Regions from separate parts of the Bradyrhizobium sp. 215_C5_N1_1 genome, predicted to be linked through region 4. Evidence: riboswitches for the same ligand, from Rfam matches in the RefSeq annotation. Region 4 holds a riboswitch; each other region holds the start of a gene.

Region 1 (4,811 bases), 2.1 Mb from region 4:
AGGAGACGCAGCGTTTTCATATGGTGTATCCGCGCGCCCGGGAGCGCGCGTCCGTGTGAAGGAAAAAGGGGAATGTCGGGCGCCGCCGGGCAGCGCCCGAACGCTCACTTGACCGCCGTGACGATCACCTTGCCGGTGACGGTCTCCGGTTCGCCCTGCACCTTCACGGACAGCGTCATCTGGTAGCGTCCAGCCATCGGCAGGTCCGTCTTGAAGGCGTACACACCCGGCTCCCTGGACGGCAGCGGCGCGACCGCCGATTCCATCTCGGCCATCCCGTCCGGGGCCATGTCGAGGCGGCTTTTGAAGATGACTGCGTCCGGTATCGGCTTGCCGGTCTGCTTGTTCGTCAGGCGAACGGCGAGCGTGACGTCTTCGCCCTTCTTCATCTGCGGAGTGACGGGCTCGAAGGCGTAGTCGCCCGCGCCCGCCATCGCGGCGGAAGCGGCAAGCGAAAGGGTGGCGGCGAGAGCCGCGGTGCTGATTTTGGAAAGCATTGTCCTGTCCTCATGAATTGATCTTTCGCCGTGGCGCGTGAAGCGCGCACGTCAGTCGTCGTCGCGAGCAGGCACGCCGCTCGCGTCTCGGGCTTTGCGAGATCAGATTCGAGGAGGTCGGAAAGGAGGACTGCCGCCGCGGAAGGAAACGACCTGATCCGGGGGAATAGCCATCGTGCTGGCCATGACGGCGAGACGTTCGAACGCCACGGGCCTGACATCACCGAGCGCGATGATCCCACCGACGCAGCAGAAGCCCATCCCGCACTTGTAGCCGCCGCTATGGGAGCCCGTTCCCTTCATGTCGGGACAACAATCGTCCATCGACATGTCGGCGTCGCCGCTCATGTGCATGGCCGTCTGCATGCCATCCGACGACATTGCGAGGTTCGCCGCGGACGCGCCAACCGGCAGCATCGCCAAGGATATGGCGATGGCGACTGCCAGGATGGTACGGACGAACTGCATCAATATCGACTTACCTTGTCGGGCCGGAACTCGGCCTCAGTAGCATACTCGGACACCAAAGGCAGTTATTGATCGTGGTCAAGCGTTCGTTACCCAGGCTCGTCCGGAGGCCGGGTTGGACGTTTCGACGCGGTCCTTCGGACTATCGTGCAAAACAGCAACACAAGGCCACCATCGACCGACCGGCCCGTCCAGCAGCCCGCGCGGATGTTGACGCGCTCATCCCCTGATGCCAGTTTCGTGATCGGTAGTGTCCGCAAGGACTCTTCAAGGGAATGCGGTGCGTCCACCTCAGTGGGCAATTCCGCGGCTGCCCCCGCAACTGTAGGCGGATAGCCGACGACCAAACGAACCACTGGAGCCCCGCTTGGGCCTCTGGGAAGGTGGTCGAAGGCGATGACCCGCGAGCCAGGAAACCTGCTACCAGCCATGGTCACGCGCGAACGCATTGGGCGGGGTGCCCTGATGTCGGACAAGTAGCCGGTGCATCCGCCGCCTGGGGCGAAGGTGGATGACTAAGGCAACCGCGGTGACGGTTTGTTTGCGTCGCCGCAGAGCGTTGTCGTGCAAAATCTTCATTTCCGTGCTGGCGCAAGGCCAGCGTTATCGCGTGCTTTCCTGATTACTCTGCTCTCGTCGGTGTCCTTGTCGTCCGCGGCGCTCGCGCAAAGCGCGGCGCAGGACAACCGCTCCCGGGAGGTCGGCCCGGTGATCGTGTCGCCGCCTGCGCCGCGACAGGCTCCTGCCGTCAGCCCCGGCACTCAGAAGCAGCGCGCGGCCCGGCGCGCCGCGGGACGCAATCGTGGCGCCCCTGCTGTCGCCGTTCCGGCCGCGCAAGCTCCGAGCGGGCCGGTACAGACGCCGCTCAATACGGCAGCCGTCACCGACGTCGGCTCCCGGCTCGGCATCACGGCGCGCGAGATGCCGGCGACCGTCGAGGTCATCGGTCAACAGACGATGCAGAACCTGGGCATCCGGACCACGACCGACGTCGCCAAGGCTGCAGTCGGCGTCACCGGCGGCGATGCGCCCGGCGCGCCCGCCATCTTCTCGATGCGTGGCTTTTCCGGCGACCAGATCTCCACGCTCTACAACGGAATCCCGATCGGGCCGTCGACCATGACCGGCCGTCCCATGGACGTGGCTGGTCTCCAGCAGGTCGAGATCATCAAGGGACCGGACTCGCTGGTGGCGGGCCTCGGTGCGACCGGCGGCGCCATCAACTACGTGAACAAGGCGCCGCACACCGGACCAATCGTCAACGACGCCTTCACTTCCTACGATTCCTTCAACGGCTATCGCGCCGGTTACGGATCGGGCGGCAGCACGCTGATCAACGGCCTCGACTACCGCTTCGACATCAGCCATTTCAACAACAAGGGCTTTATCGACGACACCTATTCGAAGCTCAGCAACGTCTCGGGCCAGCTGAACTATCGCGTCAACGAGAACCTGAGGATCTGGGGCGCGACCGAATACAGGCAGGACAACGACCGCTTCTACTGGGGGACGCCGCTGGTGCCGGCGAACGCGCCGGGCATCGTGCCGACGTATGGCGTCGTCTCCGGCCTCTGGAGCAACTATTACCTCGGCGGCGGCACGCCGGTCCCGGTCACCATCGACGCGCGCACGCTGACCACGAACTACAACGTGCTCGACAATCACAGCGGCGCCAACGAGCTCTGGCTGCGCAGCGGCTTTCAATGGGACATCACCAACAACATCTCGCTGAAGAGCCTGGTCTATGGCTATGACGCCCACCGGCACTGGTTCAACAACGAGATCTCGTCGTTTGACCAGACCGTAGGCAATTTCGCAGGCGCGCAGAGCATCTACCGCGAGCGCCTGGCGCTCGATCACGCGCAGCGGCTCTACGGCAACATCACCGACCTCACCGTCAATTCCAATCTCGGCGGAATGGACAATCGCTTCGTCGCCACCGTGGCGGCGAGCAGCAACCAGTTCAACGTCTCGCAGGACACGCTGTTCTTCAATGACTACGTCGACCTCCTCAATCCGGACCGCGGCCTCTACGGCCCGCGCAGCGACGAGAAGATCTACACCCATCTCGACACCGCCTCGCTGTCGTTCGAGGACCGGCTCAAGCTGACCTCGACCTTTGCGCTGATCGGCGGCATCCGTTTTGAGAATATCGAGCTGTCGCGGACCCGCTTCGACGAGAATGGCCTCCTGAAAGCCAACTATCCTTTCTCGAAGACGTTCAATCCGGTCACCGGACGCATCGGCTACACCTGGGACATCGCGCCCGGCGTGATGCTTTACAGCCAGTACGCGACGGCAGCCGACCCGACGGTGGCGAACATCTTCATCCTCAGGCCCACGACGCCGCTGCTGCTCACGACGTCGCGGACCTACGAGACCGGCGTGAAGCTGCTGTCGGCCGACAGGCGCGCGGAGGCCACGTTCTCGGCCTTCGACATCGAGCGCAAGAACGTCTACGTCCCCGAAAGCGGCATCCTCTTCAACGTCGCCGGCAAGATGGCCTCCAAGGGCGTCGAGATCGCCGCCGCGGTCAATCCGGTCGCGGGCCTGAAACTATGGGGCAACGTCGCCTTCGTGCAGTCGCGCTTCATCGACTTCACCTATGTCGACGGCAATGGCGACTTCCAGTCCTATTCGGGCAAGACGCCGCCCAACGTTCCCAACTTCATCGCCAACGCCGGCGCCTCCTATCGCTTCGACACGAAGCTGCCGGTCGAGATCGGCGGCCTCGTCCGTCACGTCGGCGACCGCTTCAACTTCCAGGACAATCTGGTCACGATGGACGCCTACACGATCTTCGACGCATACGCGTTCGTCGATATTCCAAAAGCCTATTTCCCGGGCGTCGACCAGACCCGGATCAGCTTTCGCGTGAGGAACCTGACCAACAAGCTCTACGCGGCCTGGGGCGATCCGGGTTACACCGACCAGATCATCCTGGGCGCGCCGCGCAGCTACGAGATCGCGGCTTCGTTCAAGTGGTAGTCGCGGATCACCTCGCCCGCGCCGTGGCAGGAGTTGTCACGCGACAGTAGGACGCAATCGCAAATCGATTGCGCCGTTGAAGCCGCAGGTCTCGAGAGCTATCGATCAACGAGACCTGTCTTCCATCGGGAGGAACGCATGAGCACCATCACCGGCGGTTGTCACTGCGGCGCGATCCGCTATCAGGTCGAGGGCGAAGCGATCGTGCACGCGCTGTGTCACTGCCGCGATTGCAGGCTTCACGCGGGCGCTCCCGTCGTCGGCTGGACGATGTACGCGGACGATGCCGTCAAGGTGACCAAGGGCGAGCCCAAGGTGTATCACTCCTCGGAAAATGCCCGGCGGCACTTTTGCGGCGACTGCGGAACCGGCCTGTTTTATGTCAATGCCGACATGTTGCCCGGGGTCATCGACGTCCAGAGCGCGACCTACGACGATCCCGATGCCGTACCGGCGACGATGCACATCCAGGTCGCAGAGCGCCTTCGATGGATGGAGCGCGCGCACGAACTGCCGACATTCGACCGCTATCCTCCGCCACCGTAGCGGCGCGCGCGAAGCGTTCGCCGTCTAGATGGAACCGCACAAGCACCATCTTGCAACGACCGGACGATTTCACGTACATTCATCGGCGTGGGGACGAAGCAGACTCCCCGTGAGACCTCGGTCCAAGCTCTGCGCAGCACGCCATTCGTGGAGCTTGCGCATGGATACCGAACGCCACCCTCCTCTCCGCCATACCGTTGCCATCCTCTCCCGCGGCGATGCAGCCGCGCGCCGGGACGCGACGGCGCAAAACAGCCGCTTCGTTCGCGTTTTCGAAGCACTCGCCGCGGTCGGCATCGAAGCCCGGCCGGT
Region 2 (4,811 bases), 1.8 Mb from region 4:
CAGGAAAGGCTCGCCGATGTCGTTGAGCGGCAGCGCATGCGCCGCGCACAGTGCCTGGATCGAAGTGATGCCGGGCACGACCTCGATATCAGGCAAGGGATCGAGCCGCCGCGCGATGCGCAGCGAGGAATCATACAATGAGGGATCGCCCCAGATCAGCAGCGCGACCTTGCCTTCACCTTCGAGCTGGCTCGCGATCGTCCGCGACCAGGCCGCGGCCACGGCATCGTGCCAGTCGTCGACGCCCTTGTGATAGTCCGCTTCACCGGCATCGCGCACGGGAAGGTCGAACTCGGCAATGCGCGTCGTTTGATTGGTGAGCACATCCGCGCAGATCGTCCGCCTGAGATCTGCGAGATCGGACTTCGCCGTCCCCTTGCGCGGGATCAGGATGAGATCGGCCGCGTTGATGGCTTGAACCGCGGCGCGCGTAAGCTGCTCCGGATCGCCGCAACCGATGCCTATCAGGGAGAGCGTGAGCATCGCGCGTGCAGGGGCGGCCATGACGGCCGCCCCTTTGTCTCTTAAGCCGCGTTGTGCAGGCGCGGCGTGACGAGACCGGGCGCGGTGACGCCACGCAGCGATTTTGCCAGTGCCAGCACACCGAGGTCGGCCAGCGGCTCGATCACGATGACGAGCGCGTAGGAGGCCGCGAAGGTCGCGATGTTGACGAGGTTGGTCGCACCGAAGCCCGAGCCATAGAGCGCCCAGAACGCAACCCAGGCGATGACGCCGGCCTGATACGTGGTCGACAGCGCCAGCGCCTGGCGATACCTGAGATCGACATAGGCGGTGTTGCGGGCAATGATCCGCGCGGCGATCGCCTGGATCCCGAACAGCGGCACCAGCAGCGTGGTGACGTTCATGCCGAATTGCGGCAGATCGGGCGGCTCGAAGAAGATGCCCTGGAACAACAGTCCGAACGCAAGGCCGAAGGCCGCGGGCGCCGCCCCAAACAGCAGGAACAGGGTCGAGCCAAGGATGAAGTGCACCTCGGAGACGCCGACCGGGAAGTGCGGCAGGATCTCGAAGAAGACGAACACGAGGCCCGTGGTGGCGAGCGTCCGCGCCGCGAACGACGTGATGCCCTGCTCGCGCACGGTCTCGACCGCGAGCTTCAGCGCAACGCCGCCGACGGCGATGCCGGTTGCGTAACTCAACACGAGCTTGGCGCCCGATACGACTCCGGGTTCGATATGCATGGTTCAGTTCCTTCCTGCCGTCACACCCGACGGCCTTGGCCACAAAACATGCACGGCCGGTCTCCTGGCTCGCGGTTCACTGGGGTTCTCCGGCCTTCCCGGGCCTTGCGGCCCAGTGGCTGATCGGAGTCCCTCACCGCTTACAGTCGCGGGGGCGGCTGGGGTTTTGGGCGGCGCAACTGTCCGCCCACCCCCATTCCCGATTATGCTCCGGCGGTTTGCGCCGCCTCGAGCACCATGCGTCTCCTGTGTGCCCCTTTCGCCAGCCGGGCGTCAAGGGGCGAAGGGCGGCCGGGACGGTCATGACGGATAATCGCCCGCCAGCGCTCCGAACAGGATGACAGCGGCCGTCGAAGCCGCACCACCCCGCGCAAGCTGCTCGGCAAGCTCGGCAATGGTGGTGCGGACCAGCCGCTCGTCGGGACGACCGAGGGATTCGGCGAACAGCGCCGGGGTATCAGGCGCGAGGCCGTGCTCGATCAATTTTGCGACAAGCGCCGGAAAGGTGCGCCGGCCCATATAGACCACGGTGGTCGCTTCGGGATCCGCCAGCGCCGCCCAGTTCAAATTCTGCGGCAGCTCGCCGGTGACATCGGCCCCAGTCACGAACTGCACCCGGCGCGAGGTGTGGCGCCGGGTCAGGGGAATGCCGGCTTGCGCGGCGGCGACACAGGCCGAGGTGATTCCGGGAATGATCTCGTAGCCGATGCCGGCTTCGCGCAGCGCCTCCAGCTCCTCCTCAAGCCGGCCAAAGATACCGGCATCGCCCGATTTCAGCCGCACCACACGGACACCGGCCGCGGCATAGTCGACCAGCAGGCGGTTGACGTGGTGCTGCTTGGTCGAGGGCCGCCCTGCCCGCTTCCCGACCGCGACGAGATTGGCGCCGGGCCGGGCCAGATCGAGGATCGCGCCCGAGGCGAGGTCGTCATAGAGCACGACGTCGGCATCGCGCAGCCGCGCCGCGCCTTTGAGCGTGAGGAGCTCGGGGTCGCCGGGGCCGGCCGAGATGAAAGTGACAAAACCGCTCACCGATCCTCCGCGATCAGGTGGAAGAACGTGCCGGTGGCAAGGCCGCGGCGCGAGCCGGTCTCGGCGATGACCGCGCCTGTTGCATCGTGCACGACCGCCAACGCCGTGTCCGGCTGCGCGACAATCGTCGAATAGTGGAACTCATGACCGCGCAGGCGCGCGCCGACCTGATGGCCCGGCATCGGCGCGGCGAGCGCAGCGAGACGATAGCCGAGATGCATACGGCGCTTGGCAAAGCTCGTCTCCAGTCCGAGCAGGCCCGTCATCTCATGACGGACGCCGTCGGCGTCGGTCAGAGCGGCTCCAAGCACCATATAGCCTCCGCATTCGCCGTGCACCGGCCGTGTGTCAGCGAAGGCGCGCAAGCCGCTGCGAAAGCGGGCATTGTCCGCGATCTTCCCCGCGTGCAGCTCGGGATAGCCGCCGGGCAGCCAGCAGACATCGGCGCTCGCGTCAGGCGCTTCATCGGCAAGCGGCGAGAATGTCGAGATCTCGGCACCGGCCGCGCGCCAGGCCTCCAGCATGTGCGGATAGATGAAGGAGAACGCGGCATCGCGGGCCAACGCAATGTGCTGCCCGGGCGGCGTCACATTCATGCCGCTTGCCGCCGGTTGCGGCGACCAGCTTGCTGCCGATCGCAGCACCGCATCGAGATCGACATGCTCGGCGACGAAGCGCGCGGCTTCGTCGATCAGCTTGCCGATCTCGGCCTGCTCTTCGGCCTGCACCAGGCCGAGATGCCGTTTCGGCAGGCTGATTTCTGCATGACGCGGCAGCGCGCCGAACACGGCGATGCCGGCGTCGTTCAGTGCACGCCGCACGAGATCTTCATGTCGCGGGCTGGCGACGCGATTGAGCACCACGCCGGCAAGGCGCACGCCGGCACGATAGTCGCGAAGGCCTGCGGCGACCGCCGCCGCCGTCTGCGCCTGTCCGGAGGGATCGATCACCAGCAGCACCGGCCAGCCCAGCATCTCCGCAATGTCGGCGGTGGCGCCGGTGCCGGAGACGCCGCGCGCGGCGACGCCGTCGAACAGGCCCATCGAGCCCTCCGCGAGCACGACATCGGCATTAGTGCCGCGACCGACGAGATGAGCAATCGTCCCGCGATCCATCGCCCAGCTATCGACGTTGACGGAAGCGCGCCCCGTCGCAGCGGCATGGAAGGCGGGATCGATATAATCGGGCCCGCTCTTGAAGCACTGCACGTTCAATCCGCCATTGCGCCAGGCGCGCGCGAGCGCCAGCGTCAGCGTGGTCTTGCCGACGCCGGAGGCCGGCGCGGAGATGACGAGCCCTGCCGGCATCACGATGCCTCCGGAAAGCGCGGATCGGCGCCGACCGGCCGATAGCGGCGGTCGTAGTCGACGGCATAGAGGCGGCTCTCGTCAAAATCCGCCGCTCCAAGCGTCTTGCCAACCAAAATGAGTGCCGTGCGCTCCATCTCGGTGCCGACGGCGGCATCGAGCGTCGCCAGCCTGGCGCGAACGATGCGCTGGTCCGGCCAGCTCGCGCGCCAGACGATGGCGACCGGGCAATCCGCGCCGTAGTGCGGCGTCAGCTCGGCGACGACCTTGTCGAGCAGATGGATCGACAGATGGATCGCGAGCACCGCACCGGTGGCGGCGAACGACGCGAGCTGTTCGCCCTCAGGCATTGCGCTGGCGCGGCCCGGCGTGCGCGTCAGCACCACCGTCTGGGCAAGACCGGGAAGCGTCAGCTCGACCTCCAGTGCAGCTGCCGCAGCCGAGAAGGACGGCACGCCCGGCGTGACCGTGTAGGGAATACCGAGCGCGCGCAGGCGGCGAAGCTGCTCGCCCATCGCCGACCAGATCGCGAGATCGCCGGAATGCAGGCGAGCAACATCCTTGCCGTCGGCATGCGCGGCAGCGATCTCCGCGATGATCTCGTCGAGCGACAGCGGCGCGGTGTTGACGATGCGGGCGCCGGGCGGGCAATGCGCCAGCACGCCCTCGGGCACCAGCGAGCCCGCATAGAGGCAGACCGGACAGGCCGCGATGAGGTCGCGTCCGCGCAACGTCAGCAAATCCGGAGCGCCCGGCCCTGCACCGATGAAGTGCACCGTCATGCGCCGTCTCCTTCCGCGATCGCGGCGGTCGCGGTGCGATCCCGCGAGACCGCCCGCGTCGCAATCAATCGCGCGCGAGGGCCAGCCGCAACGAGCGCCGCGGCTTCAGCGACCGAGCCCGTGCCGAACTTTTCCGCGACGAGTTTTGACCGCGTCGGCGTATGGATGTTGGCCAACGCTTCAGCCGAGACAGCCTTGATCGGCACACCGCATTCGCGCGCGAGCTGCTTCAGCGGCTCCGCGTCGGCCTTCTCGCTGACAGTCGCGACCGCCGCAAGGCCTTCGGAACCACCGGCCGCCAGCAGCGCCTCGCGCAGCGACGCGAGCGTGACATCCTTTTTGAATCCGAGTCCGGCGACTTTCATCGAACCGCACTCCATTGCACCACGGGCCGCGACGCTTCCCAGGACCGGTAGCGGCCGAGCGGCGCGGCATGGGCAATCTCGACCCGCATCAATTCGCCACCGTGGCGCTGGTGCAGCTCGCCG
Region 3 (4,811 bases), 1.8 Mb from region 4:
CGCGCCGTCGCGGCAGCTCGGATCGGTCTCCGGCGCGCCCCAGGCCTGCGCGAGATCATCCTGCAAGGCTTGCGGCAGGCGCGAGAGCGCCGCGCGGTAGTCGGCGACGCTCCAGGTCAAGTTCTGCTTGAGCAGCGTCTCGCCGAGCGCCTGGACCGGCGCAACATCGAAGCCGGCCTCCGCCAGATCGGACAACAGCGCCTCCACCGACGCCAGCGCATCGAGCCCGACGGCATGCGCGATCTGATGCGGACGGCCCGGGTAGTTCGAGAGCACGAGCGCCACCCGCTTCCCGGCGGCTGACGTCGCCGCGAGGCGCCGCCAGGCCGCAACGCGCGCGGCGACGGCCTTGACACGCTCCTCGTCGGGCCGGTGCGCCAGATGCGAAAATTGCAGATCGGGATCACGCTCCGCGGCCGATTTGAAGCTCACCACGCCCGCGAACAGGCGGCCGTCGACCTCCGGCAGCACCACATGCATCGCGAGATCGCCGGGCGACAGGCCGCGCAGCGACTCCGCCCAGTCCTCGCGCCGTGCCGATGAGAGCGCGACCTGGAAGACGGGACATGATGCGGCATCGAACGGTGTCGTGCCGTCGTCGCCCATCGCCGAGAACGCCGTCGCGTTGACGATCGCGGCCGGAGGATTCGTCGCAAAATAAGTCCGCAGCCAATCCGCAACGCCCGGAGCCTTCAGCGAGGTGACGAACACGCCGTACGCGTCAAAGCCGCGCTCGCGCAGCGCCGCTATCAGGGCGTCGACCGGCCCGGTATCCGCGGCGGTGAGATAGGAACGATAGAAGGTCACGAGCGCGAGCGGCTTTCCCTCGCCTGCCATCGGCGCAGCAATGACGCCACGCGCGGGATCGTAAAAGCCCATCTCAGGCAGGTTCATCTCGCCGACGACCGGGCCTGCGTAGAGGCCCGAGGCCAGCGCGAGCTGCGCGATCGCAGCCTGCGCTGCAACAGGACCGCCGGTGTCGCAGAGCACCTTGAGCCGGCGCAGCGTCGAAACCGGCAGGGTCGAGTAGGCATCGAGCCGCGTGTCGTCGCGGCCGTCGGCCGGCAGCACGGCCAGCACGATATTGCGGTCCTTCGCGAGCTGCTGCAGGGCCGCGAGCCCGTACGGCCAATAGGACTCACCGCCGATCAGGCGCACCAGGATGCCGCGCGCCTGCGACAGCGTGCGCTCGATATAGGTGTCGACCGACAACGGATGCCGCAGCTCCGCGAGATTGGCGAGCCGCAGCGACGGCAGGCTGTTGCGGCCGCGCCGCCAGCCGGCCGCGAACGCGGCAAGGTCGGAATCCGAGTACGAGAGCACCACGAGATCGGCCGGGTCCTGGCCGATGTCCCTTGGCGTCGCGGTCTCCTCGAGACCGCGGCTCTCGCGGAAGACGACGTGCATCAGATACCAGATCCTGAAAGCCCAAGTCCTGCCTTGATCGCGGCCTCGTCGATATCGCCGTGCTCACCGATCACGACGAGCTTCGACTGCCTGAGAGCTGCGCCCCAAGGCTTGTCGAACTGGTGGCGCACGCGCTCGCCGACCGCCTGCAGCAACAGGCGCATCGGCTTGCCCGCGACCGCGATATAGCCCTTGACGCGCAGCACGTTCTGCTCACGCGAAAGACGCTGCACCGACGCGACCAGTGCGTCGATGTCGCTGATTTCAGGAAGATCGATCACGACGGAGGCGAAATCGTCGTGCTCGTGATCCTCCTCGCCGTCGTGATGCGAGGGGCGCGCGGCGAGATCATTCTCTGCGGCAGCGCCGAGGCCGAGGATGACGCGCGCATCGATCGCGCCATCGGTGACGGATAGCATCGGCACCCGGCGCGGCATCTCGGCGGTAATGGCGGCCTTGGCGGCTTCGATCCCTGCAGGCCCAGCAAGATCGGCCTTGGTCAGCAGCACGATGTCGGCGCAGGCGATCTGGTCCTCGAACACTTCCGACAGCGGCGTCTCGTGATCGAGATTTTCATCCGCGGCGCGCTGCGCTTCCACCGCAGCCGGGTCCGGCGCAAAACGGCCGGCGGCAACAGCTTCGGCATCGGCCAGCGCGATCACACCATCGACCGTGATCCGCGAGCGGATCTCCGGCCAGTCGAACGCCTTCAGCAGCGGCTTCGGCAGCGCCAGGCCCGAGGTCTCGATCAGGATGTGATCGGGCCGCACCGGCCGCGCCAAAAGCTTTTCCATGGTTGGAATGAAATCGTCGGCAACGGTGCAGCAGATGCAGCCATTGGCGAGCTCGACGATGTTCTCTTCCGGGCAATTGGCATCGGCGCAGGATTTCAGGATCTCGCCGTCGACGCCCTCGCTGCCGAATTCGTTGACGAGCACCGCGAGCTTCTTGCCGTCAGGGTTTGCGAGCAGATGCTGGATCAGCGTCGTCTTGCCGGAGCCGAGAAAACCGGTGACCACCGTCACAGGGACTTTTGCGAGCGAGTTCATTCGGCGGCCTCCGGCAACACGGCAATGGGGGGAATGCGGGCAAGCGACTGCTTGCGGAAGATTTCGGGACGGCTGCGCCAGGGCACGAGGCCGTCGGGCGCGGCGGCATAGGCCGCAGCACCCGCGACCACATCGCTCGCATGGGCCTCTGACAGACGGCCATAGACATAGGACCAGCGGCCGGGCGCGCTGAGCGCAACCGAGCAACCCTGGCTGCATGCCGACAGGCATTCAACGGGAACCACATTGACGCCCTCGGGCACGCCGACGTCGAGGATCGCACCATGCAGGCGCTTCCCGGGCGTCGTCTCACCCTCGTCGAGCGTCTGGCCGGCACGGCAGGTAATACAGACGTGAAGTGTGACGGTCATCGCCTCTTCCAGGATAAACAGCGGGAGGCGAAGAGGCACACGGACCATTCCCCCGAAGGTCCGTTTCCCCGTCGCGGAACACCCCGTCCGCCGGTCCAAAACTCGTCCGCGCTGGCAGGTCTCCCGGCTTGCGGAGCAGGGCTTTTGGCCCTTCGATCCCCGCCTTCCCGATCCCCTCGGGGATCAGTGGCTTCGGGCATCTCTCCGGTCACGGTCGCGGGGGCGGCTGCAGTTTGGAGCCGAATCTTGTCGATTCGGACCCTATCGCATTCCCTCTTCGCCTGTCATAGGACAGGAACCAACGCCGGGCCACCATTTGCCCCCGGCCGCCTCTTGTCAAGCCGAAGGACCCTGTCAGATGACGCCTGAACCGGATACCCAAACGGCCGAGGAAACCGACGCCCGCCACGCCGCGAAAATGGCGAAAATCAAGGTCGCCCGCGACAAGATCATGGCGACCAAGAGCGGCGAGAAGGGCCTCATCATCGTCCACACCGGCGCCGGCAAGGGCAAGTCCTCCTCCGCTTTCGGCATGATCGTCCGCTGCGTCGCCCATGGCTTCCCCTGCGCGGTCGTGCAGTTCATCAAGGGCGCCTGGGACACCGGCGAACGGCGCCTGCTCACCGGCCATTTCGGCGAGCTCTGCCAGTTCCATGCGATGGGTGAAGGTTTCACCTGGGAGACGCAGGACCGCGCCCGCGACATCGCCGCAGCGCAGGCCGGCTGGGCGAAGGCCAAGGAGCTGATCTCAGATTCCAATCTGCGCATGGTCGTGCTCGACGAGATCAACATCGCGCTACGCTACGACTATCTCGACATCGCCGAGGTCGTCGAATTCCTGAAAACGCATAAGCCACCGATGACACATGTCGTGCTCACTGGGCGCAACGCCAAGGACGAGCTGATCGAGATCGCCGATCTCGTCACCGAGATGACGATGGTGAAGCACCCCTTCCGCTCCGGCATCAAGGCGCAAGCCGGCGTCGAGTTCTGACGACGCCAAGTACTGAAACACCATGGCGCGCGCATTGATGATCCAGGGGGCCGGCTCCGACGTGGGCAAGTCGCTCATCGTCGCAGGCCTCGCGCGCGCCTTCACGCGGCGCGGCCTGCGCGTTCTGCCTTTCAAGCCGCAGAACATGTCGAACAACGCGGCCGTCACCGTCGACGGCGGCGAGATCGGCCGGGCGCAGGCGCTGCAGGCACTGGCCGCCGGCGTCGAGCCGCACACCGACATGAACCCGGTGCTGCTGAAGCCCGAGACCGATGTCGGCGCACAAATCATCGTCCAGGGAAAGCGAATCGCGACCGCACGGGCGCGTGAATATGCGGCGATGAAGCCGTCGTTGATGGGCGCGGTGCTGGAGAGTTTCGAGCGGCTGAAGGCGCGCGCCGATCTGGTGCTGGTCGAAGGCGCCGGCAGCCCGGCCGAGGTCAACCTGCGCAAGGCCGACATCGCCAACATGGGCTTTGCGCGCAAGGCCGACGTGCCGGTCGTGCTGGTCGGCGACATCGACCGCGGCGGCGTCATCGCCCAGCTCGTCGGCATCAAGACGGTGATCGACCCTGACGATGCCGCGATGATCCAGGGCTTTGTCATCAACAAGTTTCGCGGCGATCCCTCGCTGTTCGACGACGGCTACAAGCTGATCGAGCAGAAGACCGCGTGGCGCGGCCTTGGCGTGCTGCCCTGGTTCGCGCGCGCCGGCGAGCTGCCGGCCGAGGATGCGCTGGGCCTAAGCGATGCGCGCAAGCCGGGCCAGTGCAAGATCGCCTGCCTCGCGCTGTCCCGGATCGCCAATTTCGATGATCTCGATCCGCTGAAACTCGAGCCTGGCGTCGATCTCGTGATGGTGCGGCCGGGCGAAGCTATCCCCGGCGACATCCGCCTCGTCATCATCCCCGGCTCAAAGTCCACCCGCGGCGATCTCGCCTTCCTGCGCGCGCAGGGCTGGGACATCGATCTCCTGGCGCATCACCGCCG
Region 4 (4,811 bases):
AGAATCAAAGACGACACCCCAAACGATGCCACGACATCGTTTCGCAGTCCTCACGCTCCTTCAACAATGCGGCAAAATACCGATGGGAACTCGGGAACTTCCGAAAAGGCGGGAAGGGCAATGCCTTCAATCTTTGTTAACGAATAGGGCTCGCGCGACGGTTGCGCGCGGTCAGGGGCGTCGCACGGGCCAGATTGCGCGTGTTCCCGCCGCCAAAACCGGTGTATTGAGTTCCCAACCGGTCCTTTCAGCTCTTACCCCCACCGCTCATGCCACTTTTCAACCAGTCGATCAGGCGCAAGATCGTCGGGATCGCCCTCGGATTGATCGTCCTGATGCTGGTCACCGCGATTCTTTCGATGGTGATGTCGAGCCAGGTCGGTGTCCTGCTCGACGAGCTGACCGATCGCTACATTCCGGCCTATGGCCATCTGGCGCGCGCCAACATCCGCTCGCTGGAGCGCTCGGTGGCGCTGCGGCGGATGGTCATGATGAAGATGCAGGCCCCCTCGGAGGAGGAGGCCTACGCGGCGCGCCTGCGCGAATTCGAGGAGGCCGATCGGAAGATCGACGAGGAAGCCGAGGCCGCGCGCACGCACATCAACGCGATCATCGACGACAAGAGGACGCCTTCCGACAATGCCGGGCTGGCGCGGATCGAGACCCGCATCGAAACCGCTCTCACCGAGCTGCGTCACGACATGAATGAGGACCACGCAAAACTCCTCAAGCAGGTCGAAGGCAAGCAGATGACGGAGGCGCGCGGGACCCTGGAGCATCTCGACACCATACGCGACCAGTTCAACCAGAAGATCGACGCGATCCGCGCCGACATGCTGAAGCAGGTCTTCGCCAGTACGGCGACAGTGATCGGTCGCCAGCACCAGGCGATGATCATTTCGGGCATCGTCACCATCCTCGCGGCGGTGGTCGGATTTGCTTTCGCGCTCCTCGTCTCCAGTGGCATCACGCGACCGGTGCGGCTGTTGCTCGCCGGCACCCGCGAGGTCGAGGCGGGCCGCTTCGACAAGACCATCACGGTCTCGACCCAGGACGAGATCGGCGAACTCGCCGCCGCCTTCAATCGCATGATCGAGCAGCTGCGGCACAACGAGCGGATCCGTGAGACCTTTGGCCGCTATATCGATCCCAAGGTGGCGCAGGGGCTGATCGACCGCCCGGAGGTCGCCATCGACGGCCAGCGCCGGGTGATGACCATCATGTTCTCCGACATGAGCGGCTTCACCTCGATGAGCGAGGGCATGACCCCGCGCGGCCTCGTCAAGGTCATGAACCACTATTTCACGGTGATGTCCGCGCCGATCCGGAGCCATCGCGGCGTCATCGATAAATATATCGGCGATGCCATCATGGCCTATTGGGGCCCTCCCTTCATTGAGGAGGACGAGCCGGCGCTGTTCGCCTGCTACGCCGCCATCGATATGGCCGATGAGGTGCCGGCGTTGCAGAAGCAATTGCCTGACCTGCTCGGCATCCGCGCCATGCCAGGCCCTTGTGATCTGCGCATTGGGATTGCCACCGGCGAGGTCCTGACCGGCAGCATCGGCTCCGAGCTGATGATGAGCTTTACGGTGATGGGCGACGCCGTGAACCTCGCCTCGCGTCTCGAGCTGGTCAACAAGATCTACGGCACGCGGATCCTGATCGCGCAGGCCACGGCGGACGCGATCGGCTCGAACCTCGAGCTGCGCGAGATCGATCGTCTGGCGGTGGCCGGCCAAAGCGCATCGCAGGCCATTTTCGAGGTGATGAGCAAGGCGCACGGGCTCAGCGTCCCGCAGGAGAGCCTGCGCGCGCGCTACGCCGAAGGCCTCGCCGCCTACCGCGCGCAGCGCTTCGACGAGGCTCGCGCCGCGTTCAATGCAGCGCTCGAAGCCGTGCCCGGCGACGGTCCCTCGCGCACGCTGCTCGGCCGCATCGCGCAGTTCGAGGCCAATCCGCCGGACGCAGCTTGGGATGGTGCCTGGCGGCTGGAGCAGAAATAGCCGTTCTTGCTGGGCTTGCACCGCCCTTGCTGGAAAAAACGTTTCTACTCGATAACGATGTTCGCCGTGACCTATTTCTCAGGCTTAGGTTTGACGTCCCTTGTGGCGTTTGATGGGGACACGCCGATGACAGAACTTCATGACAGGCTGGAACGGTTCGAGACGCTCACCGCCGAATGCGAGCTGATTGCCAAGCTCGCCACCGACAGCACCAAGCGCGAGTTCTATCTGAGACTCTCGGAGCAGTATCGTCAGCTGGCGGTGGATATGCGGAAGGCGATCGCGACCAAGGCCGCGGCCTGACGCCGCCTGCAATCCGTTCTTAATGTTTGGCGCGCATCCTTTGAGGATGCGAGCGTCGCGATCATGATTGCTCGCATTGGGAATGCCGAGGTCCGTTGCGGTGCAGCGCATCTCGCTGACGTCGCTTTGCCGCTCCTCACCAGGGCAATCCCATGCGCCTTCTCGCAGTCCTCATCTTCGCGCTCATGACGGCCGCCTGCAACCAGGAGCAGGACATCACCGGCTCGACCCCGGTCTGTGCGATGCGGAACTACAGCTCCTACAATCCCCGCGACATGAACCAGTGCGTTGCCGCCTGCAAGGCGTGCGACCACGGCAACACCGTCACCTGCACCACGTCATGCACCCTCAAGGGTGCCCACTGAGCGGCGGCGCTGGCTGGAGCTAGCGCTGAGGGTGCTCGGGCACCGGAACGATTCACATGGGTTAGTCATTGAAGCGGCAGGCAGGACGCGGAGTCCTATGGAATGGGTATGCTCGATCCCGGTCGGTTCCTGGTGTCGTGCTCGCATTGCGATGCAAGCCCGATGGCGGCCAACGTCAAACGTTCGAGCTGGTCTTCGTCGCCGCACGAGGTCCGCTTCGTATGCCCGCGCTGTCGCTGCGAGGAGACCGCCATCATCTCGGCCTCCGGTGAGCTGACCCCGATCCGACGCATCGACGCTCCGCTGCGCGACGTCACCGCGGCCTGGGCTCAGGCCCAGCGGCCAAGAGGTCGGGCGTAGCCCGCCCGTCACAGGGCCAAGAGGGCGGGCGTAGTCAGCTCTGCGCAAGTTTTGGAACCCGGCCTACGCCGACGCGTTTCCGCTCCGACATCAACGCATCGAGGCCCTGCGAATGATCAGCGAGCATTTCGACACCCGCACCCGGATCAACATGAAGCTGGCGCTGGATCGGGTCTGCCGCAATCGCCCGGTCGGCGAGGACCATTGCTTTCGCAGGTCCGTTGCCGAGAACATCATCCGCTGCGCGCTCACGGGCCGCACCGGCATCGGCCAACTCGTCGATGCCGGCGAGCGGGCGATGATCAGGACGCGTTCGGAGCGGGAGCCGGCCTGATTGCGCCAGCTCAATCTCCGGTGCGGTGCTTTGACCGCCATGCAACCGGCCGATTGACTCTCCGCTTGCCTGCCCCCTAGATTGGTCGGTGACGGTTCTCCTCACGGAGATCAAAAGGGAACGTGGTGCGAGGTTTTCCCGATACCGGGATATTCTCAACGCCACGGCTGCCCCCGCAACTGTAAGCGGTGAATCTTTCGTCATATGCCACTGGGAATCTCGGTCCTGGGAAGGCGACGTAAGGTAACGACCCGCGAGCCAGGAGACCTGCCGTCAGCCGTGGTCACACGCGAAGATGTCGGTCGGGGAGTACAGACATTAGCTTCACCGGAGCAATCGAACGCTCCGCCGTGAAACCTCGTTCGCTGTGACGTGCCACTGACGTCATACCGAGGTTACAAGAGTGTCCCGTAATGTCTTTGCCGCCAGGCGCTTCCGCGCCGGCCTTGTCGCGTTCGTTTCCCTGTATTCGCTCGATCTGTCCATTGCCCAGGCCCAGCAGTCGGCATCGCCCGATCTGCTGCCGCCGGTCGAGGTCGCGCCGACCGAGCGTCCGGCCAAGCCGCGAGCCGCGCGGCCTGCGCCCGACCAGCCCGAGCAGCGGCGCGTCGCTCGGGTGCCGAAGCCCGGGCTGGTGCCGGCGTCGCCCCCGGTTGCCGGGGTATCCGCCGCCAACCTGTTTCCGACGGTCGTCGTCAGTCCGACGGGTATCGTCACTCCGACCAATCTGGTTGCGAGCTCGGTGACGGTTCTGACCGCCAGAGACATGGAGCGCGATCAGCGCCGGACCGCATCCGATGCACTGAGCGCGGTTCCCGGCCTCAACCTCGTGCAGACCGGCGGCCCCGGCGGACAGACGTCGATCTTCATGCGCGGAACGAATTCCAACCACACCAAGGTCCTGATCGACGGCATCGACGTCAGCGATCCCAGCAACCCGAACCGTTCGTTTGATTTCGGCCAGTTGCTCACCTCCGACATTCAGCAGATCGAAGTCCTGCGCGGTCCGCAGGGCGGTCTCTACGGCGCAGACGCGCTGGGTGGCGTGATCTCCATCGTGACGAAGAAGGGTGACGGTCCCGCCCGCGCGACCGGCTCGGTCGAGGGAGGCTCGTTCGGAACGTTCAACCAGACCGCAGGCCTGAGCGGTTCACAGGACCACTTCAACTATGCCTTCAACGTTGCGCATTTCCACGCGAACGACGTGCCGGTGACACCGGTCGAATTGCTGCCGCCGGGGCAGAAGGCGATCGGCAACTATTACGACAACATGACCTATTCGACGAAGCTTGGCGTCGAATTGAGCGAAAACCTGACGCTCAATAGCGTGGCGCGGTACACCGACGCCACCCTGCGCTTTACCGGAGACACCTTCGATCCCGTCACATCCGCGAGCTTTCCCGCGGCCGCGCAAAGCACGCAGACGGTGCACCAGCTCTTCAC

The links. Region 4 has a riboswitch for cobalamin ahead of AB7G19_RS20465 (TonB-dependent receptor domain-containing protein). Riboswitches for the same ligand answer to the same signal wherever they lie in the genome.
Region 1: linked by a shared signal. The riboswitch ahead of AB7G19_RS30370 (TonB-dependent receptor) and the one ahead of AB7G19_RS20465 (TonB-dependent receptor domain-containing protein) in region 4 are both predicted to bind cobalamin.
Region 2: linked by a shared signal. The riboswitch ahead of AB7G19_RS29085 (energy-coupling factor ABC transporter permease) and the one ahead of AB7G19_RS20465 (TonB-dependent receptor domain-containing protein) in region 4 are both predicted to bind cobalamin.
Region 3: linked by a shared signal. The riboswitch ahead of AB7G19_RS29150 (DUF1636 family protein) and the one ahead of AB7G19_RS20465 (TonB-dependent receptor domain-containing protein) in region 4 are both predicted to bind cobalamin.

What each region holds. Positions count from the first base shown of each region.
Region 1 is NZ_CP197228.1:6,298,634-6,303,444, forward strand. It holds gene AB7G19_RS30355 (efflux RND transporter periplasmic adaptor subunit) at 1-20, opposite strand, end outside; gene AB7G19_RS30360 (FixH family protein) at 105-497, opposite strand; gene AB7G19_RS30365 (hypothetical protein) at 600-965, opposite strand; cobalamin riboswitch at 1,197-1,404, shown strand; gene AB7G19_RS30370 (TonB-dependent receptor) at 1,605-3,953, shown strand; gene AB7G19_RS30375 (GFA family protein) at 4,092-4,499, shown strand; gene AB7G19_RS30380 (Cj0069 family protein) at 4,660-4,811, shown strand, end outside.
Region 2 is NZ_CP197228.1:6,026,186-6,030,996, forward strand. It holds gene cobF (precorrin-6A synthase (deacetylating)) at 1-483, opposite strand, end outside; gene AB7G19_RS29085 (energy-coupling factor ABC transporter permease) at 525-1,202, opposite strand; cobalamin riboswitch at 1,240-1,457, opposite strand; gene cobA (uroporphyrinogen-III C-methyltransferase) at 1,503-2,234, opposite strand; gene AB7G19_RS29095 (cobyrinate a,c-diamide synthase) at 2,231-3,541, opposite strand; gene cobM (precorrin-4 C(11)-methyltransferase) at 3,541-4,323, opposite strand; gene AB7G19_RS29105 (cobalamin biosynthesis protein) at 4,320-4,688, opposite strand; gene cbiT (precorrin-6Y C5,15-methyltransferase (decarboxylating) subunit CbiT) at 4,685-4,811, opposite strand, start outside.
Region 3 is NZ_CP197228.1:6,037,868-6,042,678, forward strand. It holds gene cobN (cobaltochelatase subunit CobN) at 1-1,407, opposite strand, end outside; gene cobW (cobalamin biosynthesis protein CobW) at 1,407-2,456, opposite strand; gene AB7G19_RS29150 (DUF1636 family protein) at 2,453-2,827, opposite strand; cobalamin riboswitch at 2,924-3,145, opposite strand; gene cobO (cob(I)yrinic acid a,c-diamide adenosyltransferase) at 3,186-3,821, shown strand; gene AB7G19_RS29160 (cobyric acid synthase) at 3,844-4,811, shown strand, end outside.
Region 4 is NZ_CP197228.1:4,244,982-4,249,792, forward strand. It holds gene AB7G19_RS20440 (adenylate/guanylate cyclase domain-containing protein) at 270-2,006, shown strand; gene AB7G19_RS20445 (hypothetical protein) at 2,133-2,309, shown strand; gene AB7G19_RS20450 (hypothetical protein) at 2,462-2,674, shown strand; gene AB7G19_RS20455 (hypothetical protein) at 2,777-3,034, shown strand; gene AB7G19_RS20460 (hypothetical protein) at 3,147-3,368, shown strand; cobalamin riboswitch at 3,444-3,657, shown strand; gene AB7G19_RS20465 (TonB-dependent receptor domain-containing protein) at 3,772-4,811, shown strand, end outside.